DNA from 3 places in the Anaerobacillus sp. MEB173 genome. Region 2 is predicted to be linked to each of the others. Evidence: predicted binding sites of a transcription regulator. Region 2 holds the regulator's gene; each other region holds the start of a gene.
What was found. The regulator Rex, encoded in region 2, represses fermentation and respiration genes when NADH is low (regulators of the CRP and FNR family bind a similar motif). The targets are predictions, from matches to a motif close to TTGTGAAATATTTCACAA.
Positions count from the first base shown of each region.

Region 1: a site for Rex is predicted at 5,073-5,090, ahead of ACJ2A9_RS21025 (nitrate/nitrite transporter). Genes of this name have one in related genera too.
Region 3: a site for Rex is predicted at 3,483-3,500, ahead of ACJ2A9_RS11860 (TIGR04053 family radical SAM/SPASM domain-containing protein). Genes of this name have one in related genera too.

Region 1 covers NZ_JBJMAU010000021.1:20,895-28,718, reverse strand. Annotated here, with positions in the region: gene ACJ2A9_RS21055 (TRAP transporter large permease) at 1-985, opposite strand, end outside; gene ACJ2A9_RS21050 (TRAP transporter small permease) at 973-1,434, opposite strand; gene ACJ2A9_RS21045 (TRAP transporter substrate-binding protein) at 1,583-2,611, opposite strand; gene ACJ2A9_RS21040 (carbon-nitrogen family hydrolase) at 2,631-3,428, opposite strand; gene ACJ2A9_RS21035 (DUF2848 family protein) at 3,441-4,121, opposite strand; gene ACJ2A9_RS21030 (GntR family transcriptional regulator) at 4,133-4,795, opposite strand; gene ACJ2A9_RS21025 (nitrate/nitrite transporter) at 5,194-6,687, shown strand; gene ACJ2A9_RS21020 (S-layer homology domain-containing protein) at 7,213-7,824, shown strand, end outside.
Region 2 covers NZ_JBJMAU010000027.1:5,118-12,941, reverse strand. Annotated here, with positions in the region: gene ACJ2A9_RS22460 (MDR family MFS transporter) at 236-1,654, opposite strand; gene tatC (twin-arginine translocase subunit TatC) at 1,779-2,546, opposite strand; gene ACJ2A9_RS22450 (twin-arginine translocase TatA/TatE family subunit) at 2,572-2,748, opposite strand; gene ACJ2A9_RS22445 (redox-sensing transcriptional repressor Rex) at 2,794-3,429, opposite strand; gene moaC (cyclic pyranopterin monophosphate synthase MoaC) at 3,466-3,960, opposite strand; gene ACJ2A9_RS22435 (ABC-F family ATP-binding cassette domain-containing protein) at 4,200-6,131, shown strand; gene ACJ2A9_RS22430 (hypothetical protein) at 6,225-7,824, opposite strand, start outside.
Region 3 covers NZ_JBJMAU010000005.1:9,105-16,928, forward strand. Annotated here, with positions in the region: gene ACJ2A9_RS11840 (4Fe-4S binding protein) at 1-486, opposite strand, end outside; gene ACJ2A9_RS11845 (hypothetical protein) at 677-1,138, opposite strand; gene ACJ2A9_RS11850 (DUF542 domain-containing protein) at 1,423-1,605, opposite strand; gene ACJ2A9_RS11855 (hypothetical protein) at 1,637-2,044, opposite strand; gene ACJ2A9_RS11860 (TIGR04053 family radical SAM/SPASM domain-containing protein) at 2,183-3,289, opposite strand; gene ACJ2A9_RS11865 (Crp/Fnr family transcriptional regulator) at 3,594-4,280, shown strand; gene cyoE (heme o synthase) at 4,458-5,405, opposite strand; gene ACJ2A9_RS11875 (hypothetical protein) at 5,504-6,061, opposite strand; gene ACJ2A9_RS11880 (SCO family protein) at 6,065-6,697, opposite strand; gene ACJ2A9_RS11885 (cbb3-type cytochrome c oxidase subunit I) at 6,801-7,824, opposite strand, start outside.

The DNA of each region.
Region 1 (7,824 bases), on a different contig from region 2:
TAAATGTACCTGCAATAAGAAGGATCACATTAATTAATAGAAGTAATAAAAATGCGTTATCTGCAACTGGTCCTAGTAAATCGATCATCATTTCAGGAATACGATGATACGTTAAAATCCAAATAAACAAGGCTGCATTACCAATAAGGAATACAATTGAAGCCGTTGTCTTAGCCGTATTTAATAGAATCGGCATTAAATCTTTAAAACTTAATTCCTTATAAACAAACATTCCGATGATAATTGCATAGAATACCGCGATAACTCCAGATTCAGTAGCTGTAAAAACACCAGAAATAATTCCACCCAAAATAATTAACGGCATGATTAAAGCGAGCAATGCATCTTTGAAGCCAATCAGAAATTCTTTAAAACCAGGAAAACTGTCTCTCGCTTTATAGCCATTTTTGACTCCGACATAAAAGCAGTAAATCATCAGTCCAATTCCCATCAGAACTCCAGGTACGACCCCTGCAATGAACAAATCACCAATGGAAACACTTGCCATTACCCCGAATAAAATTAAGACAATACTCGGAGGGATAATTGGCCCGATTGTTGACGAAGTGGCAACTAAACTAGATGAAAACCGGTCATCATATCCTTCTTTTCTCATGGCAGGAATCATCATCCCACCTATTGCCGCCGCTGCAGCAATCGCTGTCCCTGTAAGTGCTGAGAAGAACATGCTTGAGATAACAACAACCATTGCTAGTCCACCAGGTAAAAATCCGACTAACATTTGTGAAAATCGAATTAGACGATTGGAAATTCCACCTTTCGTCATAATCTCCCCTGCTAGAATAAATAAAGGAACGGCAACTAATGTAAAACTTTCGATTCCATTAAATACCCTTCTCGGAATATTAACCAACATTGACGGATCAGTTAGGATAATTCCTACAAATGAAACAAAACCTAGTGCAAAAGCGATTGGAATACGAATAAGAATGAGTGCGAATAGTAACGGAACTAACCAAAGCATTTGATCACCTGCCTAATGTGGAAATACAACATAATGACACCGCTAATTGGAACTGATAAATAGACGTAAGCATATTTAATTGGCAGTAGTCCGACAATCTGTCCCGACGAAAAGTTTGCTTGAACAAGCTGATAACCGAAGTAGATAAAAATGACAATGATGATCCCGACAACAACAAACTCTAGGATCGTCGCAAGCTTTTTTACCCATTCAGGAGCATTATCCAACAAGTCAACTTGGAGATGCTCTTTATTTTTAATACATAAAGCAGCACCAAATAAGATACAGTAGACAAAACTAATTAATAATACCTCTTGGGACCATCCTAAAGGCTGTTTAAGAACATATCTAAAAAACACTTGTAAAAAAGTGACAATGACGGTAATTGCCAAAAAAGTTGAAACGAGTAACTCTAAAATTTTTCCTAAGAAGTAATCAACCTTCTCCATTTTTATCCCCTCAAATCTTTAAGATTTGCTTGAAAAGCGCAAGTGCCTTGCTCAGCCCGAAGAGACCTCGAGCGGCTAGCGCTTGCGCTAGACATCTTTGAAAAACAAATCCGGATGGAGCTCCATCCGGACCCGCCTATTATATTCCTTACTGAACGTTTAAAATGTCATCAATTAATGTTTGAGGTACTTGTTGACTTAACGTATCTTTCACATCTTTTGTTGCTTCAGCAAATGCTTCACGGTTTGGCTCAGTAACTGTAACGCCACTATCTTCAAGTGTTGCAAGGATTTCTTCTTCTTTCTCAAATAAGAAATCACGTTGGTACGTAGTTGTTTCTGCTACTGCAGCACGAACAATTTCACGATATTCTTCGTTTAATTGATCATATGCTCTGTTACTCATGACAACGATTGCCGGGCTGTACGTATGTGCTGTAAGTGATACATATTTTTGAACTTCATAAAATTTCATTGAATTAATTGTTGGTAATGGGTTTTCTTGTCCATCTACAACACCTTGATCAAGTGCAGAATATAATTCATTAAAGGCAACTGGTGTTGGGTTTGCACCTAATGCTTTCATATGTGCTTCCCATACTGGTGCAGGCTGAACACGGATATTCAATCCTTGTACATCTTCAGGATTCACAACTTCACTAGCGTTATTTGATAAGTGACGGAATCCAACTTCCCAATATCCTAAACCAACCATATTCTTTTCGTTCACTATATCTAGTAAGCTGCTGCCAACTTCTCCATCTAACGTAGCATACACATGATCACGATCACGGAATAAATATGGTAAGCCAAACACATTCATCTCTGGAACTGTATTGGCAAATGAACTGTCTGCTGCAACAGTCGTCATATCAATTGTTCCATCCAAAATTTGCTCTACTGCCTCAGCTTCACTTCCTAATGTAGCATTTGAATAGATTTCAATGCTTACATTACCTTCAGTTTTTTCCTCAACTAACTCTTTAAATTTTTCAGCAGCAACATGGTATTGGTGAGTTTCTGAACCACTATGCGCTAACTTTAATGTCACTTGCTCTGCTCCACTGTCTGTAGTGTCTCCACCTTCATTAGACGTCTCACTTCCGCCACAACCTGCTGCAAAACTAAGAATTCCAACTGCCGCTAATGCCATAAATGCTTTTTTAAATCTCTTCATTAGTAATTCCCCCTGTTTTTTAATTAATATATTTATATAATCTTGAAACACGACTCATAAATACGGGTACATTCTCTCTAACTTCGAGTACTTTTTGAAGATCAAGTTCTGTTGTAAGTGTCTCTTCTTTATTTTCTGTTCCTTGGAGCAGCACATCGCCCCATGGATCAACAAACATCGAATGCCCACAAAATTCTACTCCATCATGAACGCCAACTCGGTTTGCAGAAACGATATACATTTGATTTTCGATCGCACGGGCGATTTGGAGTGCCTTCCAATGATTTACTCTCGCTGACGGCCATTCTGCTAGAATAAATAACACTTGTGCGCCTTCTAGGGCAAGTGAGCGAGCCAGTTCTGGGAAGCGCATATCATAACAAATGATTAATCCCATCTTTACGCCTTCTAATTCAAAAACTTCTGCACCTGTTTGTCCACCTTCTAAATACAGATGCTCATCTAGCATCGGAACGAGGTGAATTTTATCGTATTGATAAATAAGTTCCCCACTTCGGTTAAACACGACGGCTCGGTTATAGATTTTGTCTCCTACCTTTTGCGCAATCGAGCCACCAATGATGTTGACTTGATGCTCAGAGGCTAGTCCACTTAAAAAGTCGATCGTTACTTGTTTTTCGTCATCAGCAATAGTTTTTAAATCTTCCAATGTGTAAGCTGTCGTCCACATTTCAGGCAGGACTAATGTGTCTGAATTCTCTTCCTTAACGACTTTTTCGGCCCATGCCTTAACTTTTTTACGATTTTCTTCTGGATTACCAGCGACAATATCCATTTGATATACTGAGATTTTCAAAGAAAAACCCTCCTAATCAACTAAGCTACTAACTAGATATTCAGAGCTAATTGAATCGTTTTTAATAGGATCAATCAGTTCCATTTTATAACCATCCCCGTAAACAAACCCATTTAAAAGAGGAACTGTGCCAGCAAATACAACCGCATTCGTTAACTGCACTGATTTATTTTTAAGGTACGTAAGTATTTCTTCAAGCGGAAGGATAGCGCTTACATTCTGCTCCTGATATGGCTTCCATTCTCCACCATCTAACACTTTTGAAACTAGTTTTAATTCATCCCAATACTCAACAACATCGTTTAGCTTCCAAGCCTTATTCGCCATTGGCTTTTCACAAATTTGTTTCGACTTATTAATATCAACCGTCTCTAAGCCTCGGTCAGTGTGATCGCTTCCGACTGACACATAAACATCTTCATTTGATTCTCCAAAAATAAGGACGATTTCAGCCTCGCCTGATGTTTCTTGACCAAGAACCTCAATTTCTTTTTCATTTGTTAAGCTTGAAAGTCTCACTGGATATAGCATTGGAACTTCTGGAGGTGCTGGAATTCCTAATTCAGCTAACTCATCAATATGTTCCTTTACTTTTTTCGTATCACGTCCTGAGTAACCTATACAGTATACGGATTCAACAGAAAAGTCTTTTTCCTCACCGTTCACTGCAATACTGATATTCTTTGTTGTCATACTATGCACTCCTAACTCTTTACTGTTTTTTCTATAATTGAAAGTAAAACTTTTTGACTGTTTTCAATATGTTCTTCAATCGCTTTCACAGCTTTTTCAACGGATCTTTCTTGTAATGCTTGTAAAATTGCTTCGTGTTCTTCGAGCGTTTCAGCTACCCGTTCTTTATTTTCAACAGCACGGATACCCAGACGGATAATCTGATCACTTAAATAATCAAGAAAATTGATCAGTCGATTATTATTTGTAAGTTTAGCAAGATACATATGGAACTCGCGGTCTTCATTGATAAATGCAACACGATCGACACTTTGTAATGCCTTCATTTTTTCATGAATGACTACTAGATCTTCGACATGTTTATCTTCAATTTTTTCAGTAACAAGCTCAACGACATATCTTTCGTTCGCATAACGGCACTGAAAAACTTCGATGACATCTTGCAGTTCGATATCCTTAACGATAACACCCTTCCAAGGAATCGTTTCAACCCAACCCTCATACTCTAACTTCTTCAGCGCTTCTCTAACGGGTGTTCGACTAACTCCTAACTCCTCTGCAATTCCACGCTCTTGTAAAAAGTCACCAGGATTAATCTTCCCACTTATAACTGCCTCTTTAAGCTCTTTATAAACTTGATCAGTGTATGAAATAAATTTACCAATCTTTCGCAAAACTAAATTCAATCCCCTCGAGTAAAATTATAAGTAAGTGATATTTGGTGCACGGTATGTGATATGTGGTGTGAGGTATGTGGTATACCAGTTAAGATATATTAAGAATAAAACATATCTTTAAAAAAGTCAAACTATTGTGTTAGATTTCCTGACTGATTTTCTCCCAATGTTCGGTGACACAATGTTCGGTGACAGTCACCAAAGAAAGACATTTGCGTTGAAAATGTCCACGGGCGGTGTCTGTCACCAAATTTCACCAATTGCCACTCATATTTTCTTAAAAATTGCACATAGTTAACTAGAGAATATTTTTGTATTAGTTACAATAATCTGGTCATATATGTTATTTTTGTATAGGGATTTTTTATAAGATTACATAGTAAAGGGGGTATTCAATGAATGTGACGAAGATCCAGTTGCCGTTACAAACACTGAGTCTTGTAGCGGGGTTTATGGTATGGGTCATTCTTTCCTCCCTTATGCCGTATATCCTTGAAGATATTCCAATGACGGCTAGTCAGATTGCTTGGGTAACGGCGGTTCCGGTTATTCTCGGATCATTGCTGAGGATTCCACTCGGTTATTGGACAAATCGGTTCGGTGCACGGCGTATTTTTTCGTTAAGCTTTGTTATTTTGCTGTTTCCTGTTTACTATATCAGCATCGCCACAACATTTACCGATTTACTCGTTGGCGGGTTATTTCTTGGGCTTAGCGGGGCTATTTTTTCCGTTGGTGTTACGGCCCTTCCGAAATATTATCCACAAAGTAAACTAGGAATGATCAACGGGATTTATGCCCTTGGGAATCTTGGAACAGCGATCACGGCCTTTCTGGCACCCGTACTCGCCAATCGCCTCGGCTGGTCAGGGGCAGTACAACTAAGCTTGTTCCTGGTTGCTCTGTTTGCCCTCCTCAATTTTTTCTTAGGTGATAAGCAAGAACGTAAGGTGACAACACCACTCGTTGATCAAATAAAAAGTGTCTATCGCAATCATAAATTATGGTTACTCAGTGCTTTTTATTTCATTACATTTGGTTCATTTGTAGCATTTACCGTTTATCTGCCGAATTTTTTAGTCAATCATTTTGGCTTAAACACCGTTGATGCCGGGTTACGAACAGCCGGGTTTATTTTGTTGGCTACCTTAATTCGGCCGCTCGGAGGCTGGCTTTCTGACAAGTTCAATGCGTACATTATTTTAATGTTTGTCTTTTTTGGAATGACGATTGCCGCAGTGCTTTTAGCGTTTATGCCGAACCTGACATTATATACGATCGGCTGCCTAACGATTGCGCTTTGTGCGGGTGTTGGGAACGGTGCTATTTTTAAATTGGTACCGATGTATTTTTCAAAGCAAGCAGGTGTCGTGAACGGAATTGTTGCTGCAACAGGGGGATTAGGCGGCTTCTTTCCTCCACTCATGCTAACGTTTCTCCATAATTTAACCGGGCATTATGCGATTGGGTTTATGGCGTTGTCACAGGTGGCACTAGCAAGCTTGATTCTTGTTGTATGGATGTACTACCAAGAAAAGCTCAGCTTAGCAGATAGGGTCATCGAAACAACAAAAGAAGCTGTGATGGTTACCGATAAGACTGGGACGATCACGATGGTAAATCCAGCATTTACATTATTGACAGGCTATGAAGCGAGTGATGCCCTTGGGAAAACACCAAGTATACTAAAGTCAGGCAAGATGGACCCGGATTTCTATGATTCGATGTGGAAAGTTTTGCAGAAAAAGGGATTTTGGCAAGGTGAAATTTGGAATAAGAAAAAGAACGGTGAGATTTATTTAGAATGGCTGACCATTAGCCCTCTGAAAAATGATGAAGGGGATATCGATGGCTACGTTGGCATGTTTTCAGATATTACGAAGGCATAGGTGGGCAATGTTTGAGCTGGTTGAGCGCGAGGGTGTTCGCCGTCAGCATTGTTGCCTGCCAAACCTTTGAATTTGGCAGTTTGGCGATTTGGCGGACATATAGTACGCTATTTTCCGGAAAAGGCCTGTTTTGAATGGCCAAGCGGACATATAGTACGCTATTTGACGTAAATCAGCCCAATAACTCCTCTAATTCCCTCAATAACGGAACGTATGTCCGTCAAACACCAAAAACGGTATTATTTCATGCAAATAAAGGATCTGTTGTCCGCGAGAACACCAACACTGGGTCTCACAGACAACTGATCTCTTATTTCGTTACTAGTGGTCCACACTCCAGTCCTTATCCTCACAATAATCCCATCCCCAATAAATCTAGTCATAACCTTTCACAGCACCATCCATTTGTAAGCATATATAAAAATAGCACGAGCGGTACCAGTCACTAGAAAACTCATCCCATAATGTTACAGCAAAAACGTCCTTTCTATATGTTACAATGGCTGTTGGGAAAGGAGCTGTATAATGAAGAAAATCTTTTTCACCATGTTGTTATTATTTATATCCTTGTTCATCACTTCACAAGCCTTAGCTGCAAATACCTTTTACTATTCAAAAAGTGAAATTCAAGACTTTTTATATGATAGTGAGAATAACCAGCTTGTTGCTGTTGCAAAGAATCATTTGATTTTTATTGATCCTGAAGATTTATCATTAAAGCATGAAATCAATCTTCATACCGATACAAAATGGAATGATTTTGTCATTGATCATGGAGATGTCTATGTAGCGATCCATGGCAATCAAATTTTACAAGTTGATTTAAACACATATGAGCAAAAAGGCATCCATCAATTACAGGAAGATGTGATTGAATTTGATGTTGTAGGTACAAAAATTTACTATTTAAATAGTCAGGGTGACTCTCTTAAAAGAGATGAAAGAATTCGAGTTTTTGACCGAACATCACAAACCGATCAGGTGTTATTTTCTCTAGGAGGCTATACGTACGATTTAATCATTGATGATTCCACTAATGTGATGTATATCCAAATGGAAGAAAAGAATGATACGTTTATCCAATCATTCAATTTAAATGATTCCAGTTTGATTAGTACATCTGATTCGTATCGATTA
Region 2 (7,824 bases):
GTTGGCTTCCTCGTCGCAATAAAAACTGCTCCTGCGTCTACCTGTATCGCTCCGGTGTTGGCTTCCTCGTCGCAAAGCTGCAAGGTAGCGTAACAGGTCGAAGCTTCGCTGGCATTATCCAGATCAGGTTAACGGTCGATAACAAGATCAGTCATCCTCTCAGCCTAGTCTTCTAAGCTCCCGTATCATTACTATATCATTCTTTTTAGCAATATGGTGTGAGTTCTCTCACTATTTAGGCTGTTTTCGTCCCTTTCTTTTGATCTTCTCTGTTCCTTCCTCCTAATAACCATCCAGCAGGAATTGATAGTAAGGTCAGAATCCCAATTACAATAAAGCCTTCATTAATCGCTTGTAAGCTCGCAGCATCGAAAGGAAGATCTTGCACAATCAACTGCACTCGACGAACTTCAAAGTAAATAGAGACAAAAACAATACCAAGTGCAGAACTCATTTGTCTAAACACACTGTTCATAGCTGATCCTCTTGAGACAAGCTGTTCAGGGATCGCATTCATTCCAGCCGTCGTTGCCGGTGTACTACTTAAGCCAAACCCCGCTCCCCTTACTGCCATTAGAAGAAAGATTACCCAAAGTGCTGTACTCACATCCATTAAGCCAAGCAGAATTGTACTAACACCAATAATGACCAAGCCTACTGTAACAGCAACTCTAGCGCCACTTTTATCCATAGTCTTACCGCTGACTGTCATAAAGATCGCCGTAAACAATGCTGACGGTAAAAATGTGAGGCCAGTCATAATGGCACCATAACCATACACATTTTGTAATAATAATGGGATAAGGAAAATCCCTGCAAATAACCCGATCGAAAGGATCCCTGATACAATGACGCTATACGTAAACGTCGAAATCCGAAAAATTGAAAGATCTAACAAAGGGTGCTGAACATGTTTTTCTATATGAGCAAACAGATACAGACTAAGTGCCCCAACAAGAAGTAAAAGGATATTCATCGGTTCGAGTAAATGTTCCAGCTTTGAAATTCTAGCTAACGCATATAAAATCAACCCAACACCTAGGGTTACCGTTAGAAAGCCCCACTTATCAAATGTCAGCTTTGCACTATTTTTTGATTGCTTTAGGCAGAACACAGCCATTGCAAGACCTATCAAACCTGTTGGAATATTGCATAAGAACAAATATTGCCAACTTCCCATTTCGATTAAAATTCCGCCCAGTGTTGGCCCAATTGTTGGTGCCATCAGCGCTGATGTACCATATACACCAAGCGCAAAGCCTCGTTCGTTACGCGGAAAAGCAATCACAATTAAGGCCATCGTAATTGGCAGCATAATCCCGCCAGCAATCCCTTGCAGTCCTCGAAAGAAAATAAGTGAAGACAAGTTCCAGGAAAAAGAACCTAAGATAGAGGCAATTGTAAAAAGAACTAAACCGAAAATATAGAGGTTTTTATTTCCCCATTTATCACCTAAGTATCCCGTTAATGGCATCGTCACACCCATCGTAACCATAAAAATCGTAATTACCCAACCTGTGGCAACAGCGTCTGACTCAAACACTTTCATTAACTGTGGAACAGCTGGATTTAACATACTGTTATTTAGGACAAGAGTGAATGAACCAACTAATACGGTTAGTAGAACAAGCCATTTTTCTGGTAGTTTATTCATGCTGTTTCGCCATCCAATCATTTCGTAATTCGAAATATATCATCATTGCTATTTTAGCATTGTATTGTCCTTTCAGCACTAGAATACATTTGCAGTTATCCAAATGAAAAAAAACCACGTTATACTAGACGTGGTTTGAATCTTTCTTCTGTTGTTCCTCATATTCCTTTTCTGCTTTAAGCACCTTTCGATACGTAACATAAGATATCCAGATACTAATTTCATATAAAAGAAGTAACGGGCCTGTGACCATAAGGTGAGAGATTAGTTCTGGCGGTGTGATAAACCCCGCAATGACTAATAAAATAAAATAGGCAATTTTACGAGATTGCACTAAAAACTGTGGAGTCAAAATTCCTAATCTAGTTAAGAACATAACAACCACGGGCAACTGAAACAAAAGACCAAATGGTAATGTTAATTGAAACAGAAAAGAAAAGTATTCGTTAATTCCGTATTGTTCAGTAATATTTAATTGAACTGCTAACCTCCCCATGAAACCAACTACAAATGGGAAGAGAATGAAATATGAGAACGACAGTCCTGCTATAAATAAAAAGAACGAAATTGGAATATAAGAAAGTGTCGCTCTCCGTTCAACATCACGAAGGCCCGGACTAACAAAGGCCCATAGCTGATATAATGCTACTGGTGATGATAATAACAATGCTGTCAAGAAAGCAAAGTTCATATATACCTTTAAAGGATCAGTTAAACTAAAGGCGTTCATTGGAAGGCCTTCTGCCGTTGGTGCACTTTGCAAAAATGATATGAGTGGTGTCGCAAGGAAGAATCCACCGATAAGAGAGAGAATAAAAAATACGACAACAATAATAAGACGTTTTCTTATTTCCTCTATATGCTCATAAAGCGACATCCCGTTTTGTTCCATATGAAAACCCTTCCTATCTCAACAATTACTTTTCTGATTTCTTTTTATCATCATCGTCATCTGCTAATCCCTTTGTTGCATTTTTAAACTCACGAAGTGTATTTCCAGCTGCTTTTCCTAATTCCGGAAGCTTTTTAGGGCCAAAGATAATTAGTGCAACAATAGCGATTAAAGCGATACTACCTGCGCCAAGTGTTCCCACGACATTCACCTCCTATAAAAACGATTCTTTTTGTTATTCAACAAACTAGACTGGATAATGTTTTAAAAAATAGATTAACGATTGTAGCTCAACAGATAAATCAATATGGTGAACCCGAATATGTTCAGGAACAGTTAATCTTGCTGGTGTAAAATTTAGAATACCTTTTATTCCTGAATCGACAATACGATCGGCTATTTTTTGTGCCGCTATTGCTGGTACAGTTAATATTGCCACAGTTACTTCAGGGTCAAGGATTTTCTCGAAATCATCAAGATGGTAAATCGGTACAGTCCCCATGTTTGTACCAACTTTTTCAGGAGCAACATCAAAAGCCATTTCTATTTTTGTATTATTATTTTTTTGAAAGTTATAGTGTAAAAAAGCTGTACCTAGATTCCCTACTCCAATCAGTGTTACTTTTGTTAATTCATCTTGATCTAACGTTTTTCGAAAAAAAGATAATAGATAGTTAACATTATATCCATACCCTTTTTTCCCTAACGCACCGATGTAGGAAAAGTCACGTCTTATTGTTGCTGAATCAACTTTAACTGCTTCACTGAGTTCTGAGGAAGAAACACGATATTTCCCAGAGCTTTGCAAATTCTCCAAGAACCGATAGTATAACGGTAACCTCTTTGCGGTTGCTTGTGGTATCTTTGTTTGATCAAATTCCATAGCATTCCTCCAACTTCTATCCGTCAGACTGAATTATTACATATCTACTTGCTCTCTACGATAATCCCCACTTTTTCCACCTGTTTTTTCTTTCAAGTAGGTTGGTCCAATCACCATTCCTTTATCAATGGCTTTGCACATATCATAGACGGTTAAGGCTGTAGCAGAAGCTGCCGTTAATGCTTCCATCTCTACACCTGTACTCCCTTTTGTTTTCACTTGAACATCAATATTTAGTATGTGCTTATCGCCTTCTTCTTCCCATGAAAAGATAACATTAACACCCGTTAAGGCAAGCGGATGGCACATTGGTATCCAATCAGCTGTCTTCTTAGCTGCCATAATACCAGCAACTTGGGCCACACCAAGTACATCACCTTTCCCAATTGAACCCTCTTCTATTTTTGTGTAGATTTCTTTGCTCACTACTACACTTGTATGGGCAAAGGCAGTTCGAACAGTCGTTTTCTTATCAGAGATATCAACCATCTTGGCACGACCTTGTTCATTAAAATGTGTAAATGATGACATGTTAATATTCTCCCTTCTTCTATCTATTGTACAACATTTCTACAAATCTGTAAGCGTTCTGATTACTAGTTCAAAAAAAAAGTTGACACAAATTGGGCCGAGCATGAATTTTTACGAGTGTTGCCTGTCTCTCGACCAATACTGTACACTAAAATAATAAAGACATCATTAGTCTAACACGATCTCACTATTTTTAGTGTAAGAAATCGCACAACCTTTATGTAGGGATGGATGAAAAAATGATTATAATGCAATGTGTTCAATTATCAAAATCGTTTGGTGCTGAGCCAATTTTATCGAATATAAAGTTAGAAGTTCAATCGAGGGACCGAATTGCTCTGATTGGGAGAAACGGTGCCGGCAAATCAACATTATTAAAAATTATTACAGGACAGATGTCGTTTGATTCTGGTGAGTTAATTATTCCAAAGGATGTTAAGTTAGGATATTTAGCACAAGACACTGGGCTTGAGTCCAACCTCTCGATTTGGGAAGAAATGCTTGCTGTCTTTCAACCTCTGCAGAAAATGGAACAAGAGCTTCGTCAATTAGAGGGGAAAATGTCCGATAATAATGTTTTGAATAACCCCGCTTTGTATGAAAAAGTCTTAAAAGACTACGATGAATTACAAATAAAATTTAAAGATCAAGGCGGTTATCAATATGAAGCGGATATTCGAAGTATTCTTTCTGGTTTAAAATTTTCTACATTTGATTACTCAACGAAGATTTCTACATTAAGCGGCGGACAAAAAACGCGGTTAGCTTTAGCAAAGTTACTATTAACAAAACCTGAGTTATTAGTATTAGATGAGCCCACAAACCATTTAGACATTGAAACACTAACATGGCTCGAGCAATATTTAGTAAACTATGACGGTGCGATTTTAATCGTATCCCATGACCGGTACTTTTTAGATAAAATTGTTACGGTTGTATATGAAATTTCAAATACAAAATCAACTAAATTCCACGGGAACTATAGTGATTACCTAGAGGAAAAAGCAAAACGTTATGAAGTTGAACTTAGGCAATATGAAAAGCAGCAAGAAGAAGTGGCTAAACTTCAAGACTTTATCCAACGAAACATCGCCCGGGCTTCAACAACGAAACGTGCGCAAAGCAGAAGAAAACAACTAGAAAGAATGACATTAATGGGCAAGCCACAAGGTGACGAGAAATCCGCTTCATTTTCTTTTGATATTATGAAGCAAACCGGAAATGACGTCTTAAGACTTGAAAATGTCGCGGTTGGTTACGACAAGAGCAAACCATTATTCGCAAATGCTAACCTGCAAATTAAGAAAAATGAAAGTGTCGCCCTGGTTGGTCCGAATGGGATCGGTAAATCTACATTATTAAAAGCGATTAACCAGGAGCTTACGACGATAGAAGGAGCGATTTCTTACGGCAGCAATGTCATGATTGGATACTATGATCAAGAGCAAGCGAAGCTTACTTCAAATAAGCAAGTCTTACATGAACTGTGGGATGAATATCCTTTAACACCAGAAAAGGAAATCCGCACAGTGTTAGGGAATTTCCTCTTTAGCGGTGATGATGTGTTAAAGGTCGTCTCTGATTTAAGCGGTGGTGAAAAGGCGCGCTTACAATTAGCGAAGCTTTATATGCAAAAAGCTAATTTTTTAATTTTTGACGAGCCGACAAACCATTTGGATTTAGATAGTAAGGAAGTGCTAGAATCAGCATTGATTGATTATCCTGGCACGATTTTATTCGTTTCCCATGACCGGTACTTTTTGAATCGGATTGCCACCCGGATTGTTGAGATATCCTCAATCGGTCTGACTGATTATATCGGCGATTATGATTACTATATTAGAAAGAAAGAGGAGTTGAAAGAGCTTGAACTCTTAGAGCAGAAACAACTTCAAGAATCAACTCCGAATGAAGGAAAAGCGTCTGACAAAGTAAGCTTTCAACAAGACAAAGAGGCAAAGAAACAGGAGCGGCAAAGACAACGCCGGATCGAAGAAATTGAGAACATGATTGAACAATTTGAAACAGAAGTTGCTCAAGATGAAGAAGCTCTATGTGATCCCGAGATTTATCAAGATCATGAACGTTCTGCTACATTAAATGAACAAATAGAAGAACGAAAAGCAAAAATTGAAAAGCTGATGGAAGAATGGGAAGAGCTCCAAAGTTGATAGTTAAAAGTTAAAAATAACTAACCAAATTTTCCAACTCCCCCCTGTTATAAGGTCGGGGTCAGAGCCAGATGCTAAAAAAGCTTGCAGGAATCACATTGATTCTTCTGCAAGCTTTTCTTTTTCTTCTAAATCACTTACGACGCCCTTTTCTAACTGCCAATAGTAGCTGGCCGAAACGATTAAAAACATTGATGTTGCTGCAGCTACTACTCCTGAATCATTTAACAGCAAGAGTGCTAATGATGCAACAATTCCTGTTTGGATACATTGTTTTTGATACATGACCGGGTGTAAACGGTTCCTCTTCCATAAAAAAATCCCTATTAATAAGTATGATGTGAAAAAGAGCTTCGTCCAATTTGATGACCAAAGAATCTTCCAATTCATCGCCATTTTCCTTTGAATGATCTCATAGATATATTGAAGATCCCCGCTGATCATTCTTTCAAAAGCATAACCTATGTGTGTTTTCATACCTGTAATTTGTAAGAAATACAGCGCTGTTAATAAGAAAATCCCGGCCAACACCATCATTGAACAAAACGTAACGAACTTCATTCGATTAAGAAAGAGAAGAGAAAATAAATAGACATATGCGATTCCAAAGGAAAGCGTAGCACCCGCGTTTGTTCCTAATTCAGGGGCCCCTAAGAAGATAAGTTGAATAAGCCCGATTCCACCTACCATGAAATACTTCAGCCATTTTTGCTGTCTTTTTAACAACGGAATCATCATAAGCAGTCCCGAAACAATATAGATACCAGAATACTCATTACCTATTCCATAATATCTAGCACCAATGATCGGATCAAAACCTAAATATGAACGCTGCATGAATGTCGATCCAAACCATAAATCAAGTGTTAACGCGAGAAACAATCCCATACCAACTAGCGTTAACGGTTGTTTTAAATAACGAACTGAAAGGACCCCGGTTACTAACGAGCATAAGGATATGACATAAAAATAACTGCCAGCACTCATTATTTTTAACATTGATGGTGTTATCAAAAACCAAAATGGTGAACTCATTCCACTAATTAATAATACTTTCGCGATAAACCTCCACCAATCTTTATTTTGTCTCCACCATAAAATCAGACTCGCTGCAAATAAAGAAACGATCAGTAATGTAATATAACTTGATAAAACAGCCCCACGTGTTGCGTTAATCTTAAAAATCCAGTTCATTTGATCAATAACTTGATTGTGCATAACTGTTCGACCATTAGTTAACTGCAGTGGATAACCTAGCATTACCTCTGGTTTCTCAATTTGAAAATAATTTAATATTGTTGGAGCGATATCTAAGTTACTAACTAACGACCGTTGCCTTGTTGTTTGTGAATAGATTTCCTGACTATCTTCTGTAGAATCCCAAAGCATAAGCGGTGCTAACAGTTCCTTTTCTTTGTAAGCCTCCTGATGGACCATTGGTGAAAATACCATAATCGATCTTTCCTTTGACTTAGCAAGTTCACCAACAAAGCTCTCTAAATTTGTAAGAGCTTTATGATACTGCATTTGAAAATGACCCTCGTCCATAAAATCCTTTTCTGAAAATAATCGATACAGATCCCCCCACTCCACAACGATAAAGGTTCGATCATGAACATTCTCTTTTGAATGAATAGTAGTCATGAGTTCAGCTACATCCATTTCACTACCAGTTGGGGATAAATGATTTTTT
Region 3 (7,824 bases), on a different contig from region 2:
GCCTAATGCTACATACCACATTGGCAGCCCTTCATGTGTATACCAAGCAACAATTTTTTCTGGTGAAATGAAGTAACTGACAAGAACGGTATAGAAAAGCCACATTAGTGGAACTGCAATAAGTAATCGTGTTATAATATTAATAAGTAATTTTGTTTTCTTACTACTTGGATTTTTTATTTTTTTATACTTTGATATTCTTTCAACGATTTTTCCACCAAGCTCTGACCACGTAGTTTGTGGACAAAGCCAGCCGCAAAACAATCGGCCCATTGTTCTTGCAAACAGTGCCAAGATTGTTAGCGCAATCCCAAATGCCAGAATAAGTAAAAATAATTGACTGATAAGAAACGATTTACCTGCGATAACAAAATAGCCACCGGCTAAATCTAACCTAAAAATATCGAGCCATGGCATCAATGTTAAGAGCAGCAATGATAACAGCTGTGTTGATCGTCTAAACCGACGAATCCATATTGTAGACATTTTAAGTTTCATCTCCTAATGATTCTTTTTTCTCTCTATGAATCTATATTACTTCTCAATGCCTTTGTCTGAATTCATTATAGGTGATCCGATAATGAAAAGTTGTGAGATGTATCACGTTTACACAAAAGTTGCATTTTCGTCACATTTTCTTAAAAATTGAACCTAGACATTAGAAATTTCTGTATATTTAGCCAGAAATTTTCTTAGCTTTTTCTTCTCCAATTCCTTCAGCGTGAATATAGCCGCTAGCTGCTGACCTTTTTTTTTCAGCTCGATACCCTAACCAAACTACGATCGAGAAGCTTGAAATTAACACAACAATGACTAAGTACAGTTGACCTAAAATTAATAATGGATTAAGTTCCGCGATACGTGGAAAATGAACGATTCCGGCATCATGAATAATCATTAATATTTTGATTGGAATAAACAGTGCAAAGAACTGAATAATGATCCCTACCCACCTTTGCATAATCGGCACTGGAAACTTTGCAAGAAAAGTTCCTATTGCCACAGCCGCAATAAACCACCCGAATGAATAAAACCAACTTTGATGAAGTCCCGCAATAAACATGTAAATAAAGCCAAACGTAAATATGAACAAATACATAAGGACGACACGTTTAATCATCTTATCAAATCCTTTCATTGAAGATTAACCTATTAAGATATTGTTTAATTTAATTTCATTTTAATCGTTGATAATGAACTTCACCGTGAGCATGATCACAAAAATTTATAATTTTTTCTAGCAAACCCAGTTACTAATTTAGCTGTGTTATCGTTTGATGTTGATTTTTGGCTCGTTTTATTGAAGGTTAGAATTTAAAAAGGGCATCCTCATTAAAATAATGAAGTGCCCTTTGTTCTTAGTAACATCTATGAATTATTAAAGTTAATTCTAAATTCTACATTTTAAATCCTAAATTATCTTTACCCAATTGCATTTAACTTTGCCAGTACCTCTTCTAAATCGGCATTGTCTGCTTTTGCCTGGTGTTCTAATGAATTCTTGGCTCCACAACATGTATCAACGTTAAATTGCGTTAATATTTGCATGGCTTCGCGTGAACTCTCCATAATTTGCTCAACTGTCATCTCTTTTGTATATTTCATAACTTTCATCCTTTCTTTGCGTTTGTTTTATTTATTTTTTTGATGCACTTCTTACTGTTCGGAATATGTTATATGCAAAAACAACAATCGTTAACCAATGTCCTAACGCTACCCACTTTGCCCAGTCAAACGCTCCATTCATTGTTCCGGTGTAAAACAAAGCCATTGCAATTAATAAAAGTATCAGGGAAATATTCCCTGCGTATAAATGAAACCAGGCCATTTTCTCACTATGGAGCGGAACACCAATAAATCGCGGCAGAACATGATACAGAACACCATAGATCATCATTGACATAAATCCTAATAAGTTAAGATGAACATGAACAGGCTTAAGTTTCATCAAGCTAGGTTCAAAGAAAAATAACGTTCCTAGAAAAGTTCCAATAACTAAATAGATGATGCTTAGAACAATTAGTATTTTAGTATAGCCCTTCATGACTCCTCCTCTTACTCGTAGTGTTAGTAATGAAAAGAGACCCTTGCATTGAGTCTCTTTAATTAACTTTATACTTTGATTATAGTGTTAACCCGCATGATATTCAGTGAGCATAATCACGTCATCAAATTTTTGTTTTTATTTTAAATTAGCAAGCTCTTTTTCGTATGCTTTTGGAATATAAGAGCAGTAAGGATCACTCTCTAAATAATCACCAGTCGTTGCATATGCTCTTGCTCTCGAACCGCCACAAATTTCTTTAAACTCACAAACACCACATTTTCCTTTTAGTAAAGATTTATTTCGAAGATCTTTCATAATTGGAGATTCGCGGTAAATTTTTGATAAAGGCTCTTCACGGACATTCCCGCATTTTACTGGTAAAAATCCACTTGGATACACATCACCGATATGACTAATGAATACGAAACCATCACCATCATTAACACCTTTTGGTGCTCGGCCCAACGTATCAAAACGTTTATTGCTATTTGTATCCTCGATTCCATGTCGTTTCTTTTCCTGTAAGAAAACACGACGATAGTGAGGGGCCTCAGTTGTTTTCACATCGTACGGCATTTCTTTTTGAATTTTGAACAACCACTTCAATACTTCTTCATGCTGCTCAGGAGATACCATATCCTTTTCCATTCCTCTACCTGTTGGAATAAGGAAAAATACGCTCCATAACACCGCTCCCATATCTTTTACCTTTTCAGAAATTGCTTCTAAATCATTAATATTGTAGTTTGATACAACCGTATTTACCTGAATCGGGATATTTAACTCCTTTAAATATTCAATCCCTCTCATTGTTGTATCATACGAGCCTTTCGTTCCACGGAAATGATCATGAATTTCTGCACATGATCCATCTAAACTAAATGCCCAACGAGATAAGCCAACATCCTTTGCCTTTTCGATCGCATCCCTTGTTACTTTAGGTGTTGCACTGGGCGTCATCGATACAGGCAAACCTTTTTCTTCAATCGCATATTTTGCTAGATCATATAGATCTGGGCGCATTAATGGATCGCCACCTGTAAAAACAAATAACGGGTTTTTCATTTCGGCAATATCATCTATCAATTTCTTACCTTCTTCAAAAGAAAGTTGTCTTGGATCTGCTGTATATTGAGCTTCTGCACGACAGTGCAAGCATTTTAAGGCACATGCTCTAGTTACTTCCCAAATAACAATAAACGGATTTTCATTATAGTCTCGTTCTGTAAATATATGTCTCATAGAATTCCCTCCTGGCTCCCGTTACTTACAACTTTTTGAGAACGGAAAGCGTGATGTATTCCTGTACTAATCATAGAAAAGAAATGAGGTAATGACTGTGAGAATAGTCACAAACCCATCTAAAAAGAAGAAATTACTAAACATTTTTTTTAACAAAATACTCTCTTTTTAAAACAATTATTTTCTAAGATAATTGTGTAAAAAATCACAGTGTTCCATGCTCTCCACTGTTAGAATAAGAAAAAACCATACGTATAGATAAAATTATGAGAAAATACTTTCATTTGAGTTTGGAGTGATGATCATGTTAGTGAAAGATATTGTTGGTCAAATCCCACTTTTTAAAGGACTATCAGAAGACACAACGATGGCTCTAAATGACATTGTCAAAGTTAAGACTGTGAGAAAAGGTGAGGTTCTTTTTCAAGATTATGACAAAGCTAGTGCAATCTTTTTTATTAACAAAGGAAAAGTGCGCTTAAGTAAATGTACATCTGACGGAAAAGAGATTACACTAGGCATTCGAATGAGCGGACAAATGTTTGCGGAGGTAGCTTTATTTGCAAAATCAGAAATGACATATCCTGCTACTGCAACTATTTTGGAGCAGGGGAGTGTTTCTTATATCCAAAATGAAGACTTAGAAAAATTTATCTCAAATCGACCTGACTTGGCAATGGAAATTTTCCGGGTGATGGCTGACCGACTTCGTGCTGCTCAAACAACATTACGAGATGTTGTTTTATATGGTAATCTCGGTTCACTGGCATCCACTTTACTAAGACTTGCCAAAGAATATGGCGAGCAAACAAGCACTGGCGTGAAAATCAATTTGAAATTGACAAATCAAGATCTCGGTAACTTTTTTGGGGCAACAAGAGAAAGTGTTAACCGAATGATTAGTAATTTAAAAGGAAAAGATATTCTCTCAGTTAATAAAGGTTATATAACTATCCATGAAGTAGATGAATTAAAGTCTTTTCTTAGTTAATGATTTAATACCAAATACATTTCGCCCTTATAAGCATTCAATGTCAAATGGCAGCGAGTGCTTTTTATTTACTCTTTTTAAATTTGCCTAGTAATCGTTTGATGTTGATCCTTAATATATACCGATTACAATATATTAAAAAATCTCTCACTGTTCACAGAGAGAGATTACGTTTTACTACTTAAATACTGGCAATGTAACAATGACCATTAATAGGAATAAAATCGTTATATAGTTTACTGAATAGAGAAAGCTGATATAGGCATATTTTTGGTTATCTTTCGTAAATAAGCCTCTAATGCTAATTCCTAGCCATGCTAGATTCAATAATGTAGCAATCACAACAAAGGTTGTACCAAGCTGAATTAAATAAAATGGTAAAGGCAATAGACATGCTACATAAACGATCATCTGACGTTTTGTCATATTAAATCCATGAACAACAGGAAGCATCGCAACGCCTGCTGCTTTATACTCTTCATATTTCCTCATTGCAATCGCAAATGTATGTGGCATTTGCCAAATAAACAAAATAGCAAATAGCATTATTGGAACGATATGAAAACCGGATGAAATAACTGTCCAACCAATTAACGGCGTAACTGCACCTGAAATACTCCCAATCACTGTATTTAACGTATATTTACGTTTTGACCACATTGTGTATAAAATGACATAAGTAAACCATCCTATAAATGCATAGATCGTTGCTTCAATAGTAGTAAAAAGTAACAGAATGAATCCAATAACCGTTAGCGAAATTCCCAATATCAAAACAATTTTTAGTGGAATATTCCCCGTTACTGTTGGACGTTGTTTCGTCCTTGCCATGATGGAGTCAATATCAACATCGTACCAATTATTAAGTACAAGTGCACCTGCCATAACAAATGTACTTCCCAAGATTGTTAACAGGAACATATCCCAGTATTCATAGAAAGAGGCATTTGAAAAATACAACGCTAACCAAAAACCAGTAAACACCGGTAGAACATTTGCAATTAAAACAGGCGCTTTTAACAATGACTTCAAATCAGATATCAGTGTCGGCGCACTTAGTTTATTAGGTATAGAAACCTCAGCTTTCCCAACATTCTGCGGAGAAAGTATTTCTTGTTTATTCATTTTAACCTCCCCTAAGAAGTTGTCTTAAACATCTATATTGTATACCATCTTAGCAGATCAGTCATGATTCTTTCCTAAAATAAATTTGCCAATGATTTCTACTCATATTCTGAAGGGTCAACAAATGCTACATACAACAGATAAATGATCATTCCGATCGCTGTTAACAGAAATCCCCAACCAAGCGTTAACTGTTCAATCATCAGGTAATTGTTGCATAATTGGAATGGTGCATAAATATATAAAAATCCCATTCCCAAAAATATTACTGTAAATATCGCAATCAGAATATTTTTCCCAAACTTACTAATTTTCTTCCAGCTGTCACGCAACGGAACCCCTGCCAAAAAAGGTAAACTGATAAATTTAAATACTTCCACACTTGTTAACGTAAGTGCCTCATCCATCGTTCTAGGCAGGAGCCAGTAACCCATAATAATGATAAACAAAAGAAGTCCTGGAAATCCTGTGCCATTCCATTTTTCAAAAAATTGCGGGAACCGTTTTTGAAAGAATGGTGCCATTAATAGTCCTGCAATAACGAGCATAGGCATTTGCATATGCATATGAATAACCATGATTGATTCCATAAAATTAGCAATAGGGGGAATTACTAAGAAAATAAATAGCGCTAACCCTAATTTAAATTGATCCATAGATTACTCCCCCTTATCGTTTTCGAGTATGTTAACAACAGTATTTGCAGCTTCTTCAATCTCCATATAATCCATTACATTCGTTAACGTACCTTCTCTATCGACTAAATAGAACGCAGAATTATGAGCGAAGTTTCCATACTCATCAGGAATCACGATAACTCCAAACTCATTTAACAATGCATCTAATTCTTTCTGATCTTGAATTCTTGCCATTCTCCACGTTTCTCCGTCACTATTAAAAAGTTCTTTATATTGATTTAACGTTGCAGGATCGTCTTTCTCTGGATCAAAGCTGATACTTAGAAAGACAATGTCTTCCCCGATATATTGTTCAGGAATAAGTTCGTAAACATCTGCCATATTCTTTTCTAACGTTAAGCAGACTGTTTTACATGATGTATACATAAATGTAATAAATACATATTTATTTTCGAATTCAGTAAAAGAATATGTTCGACCATTACTATCCTCAAAAGTTACATCTGGAAATTGAGGTTGATCTTTCATTAATTGATTTACTCTTGCGGTTTCTGCTGTATACGCACGAAATCCATCTGTTCCTACATAAAACAAGATACATCCAAATAATAAAACAACAATGACAGCAATTGTATTATGCCGATTTTTATTCATGTAGGTCACTTCCTAAATCTATAATTTTGATACTTTAACAGTACCAAACTAAGAGTAAAGAGATAGCCGTGCTACACGAGCTATCTCTTTTTTTCAAATAAGTTTACCAAGTTTTAAATGGTGGTGATCCTGGTGGTGCATTAACAATCATGTCAACCATAGGGACAACATAGGCCATTGCAACTACGATGATCATAAGAACAACCCATACTCCCCATCTTTCTGTCCAATACCCAGAAACATCTCCCGGCTCTTTTTCTGCAATTGGGAATTCTGTTTGGCCTTTCGGTGCAAAGAACATTAAATTAATAACTGCGTACACTTGAATGATAACCCCGATTAATAGAAGAACAGCTCCAACACCTACAGCCATCATGTATGGATCCCAGCCTAATGCTGCTGCATGGTCTCCATATGTTGTATACGAAGTTCTTCGCGGTGATCCAAAAAGTCCCGCAGTGTGCATAGAGAATGACATAATAATCATCGCGACTGTCCAAATGATCGTTTGAATAACACCTAATTTGTTCATTGCTGGTGTTAATACACGTCCTGATAAATAAGGAATTAACCAATAACTAATTCCAAAGAATGTCATTGCAACGGACATCCCTAACGTTAAGTGGAAGTGTCCAACGATCCACATTGTGTTATGAACGACTGAATCTAATTGGAATGTTGTTTGAGCAATACCGCCTGCACCAGCTGGAGCAAAAGCAAGCATAGCGATAAATGGAGCTAAGAAACGAACATCGCCCCATGGTAACTTCTTCAACCAACCAAGAGCACCTTTTCCGCCTTTGCGTCTGCCAGTACGCTCCATTACTGCAAATAAAGCATAAGCAGTCATTAATGATGGGAAACCGATTGCCAAACTCATAAATACGTGCATATATTTAATTGAATCTGTGATACCCGGGTCAACGATTTGGTGATGGAATCCACCTGTAATGTTCATGATGACAAGTGCAATAACTACAACACGAGTTAACGTATCATTCCAAAGTGTTCCACCAATTACTCTAGGTACAACAACATACCATGCGGATACCGCCGTTAAATACCAAATATTAACTGCTGTATGTCCAAAAGCCCAAAATAGTGTACGTGCAAGCATGACATTAATT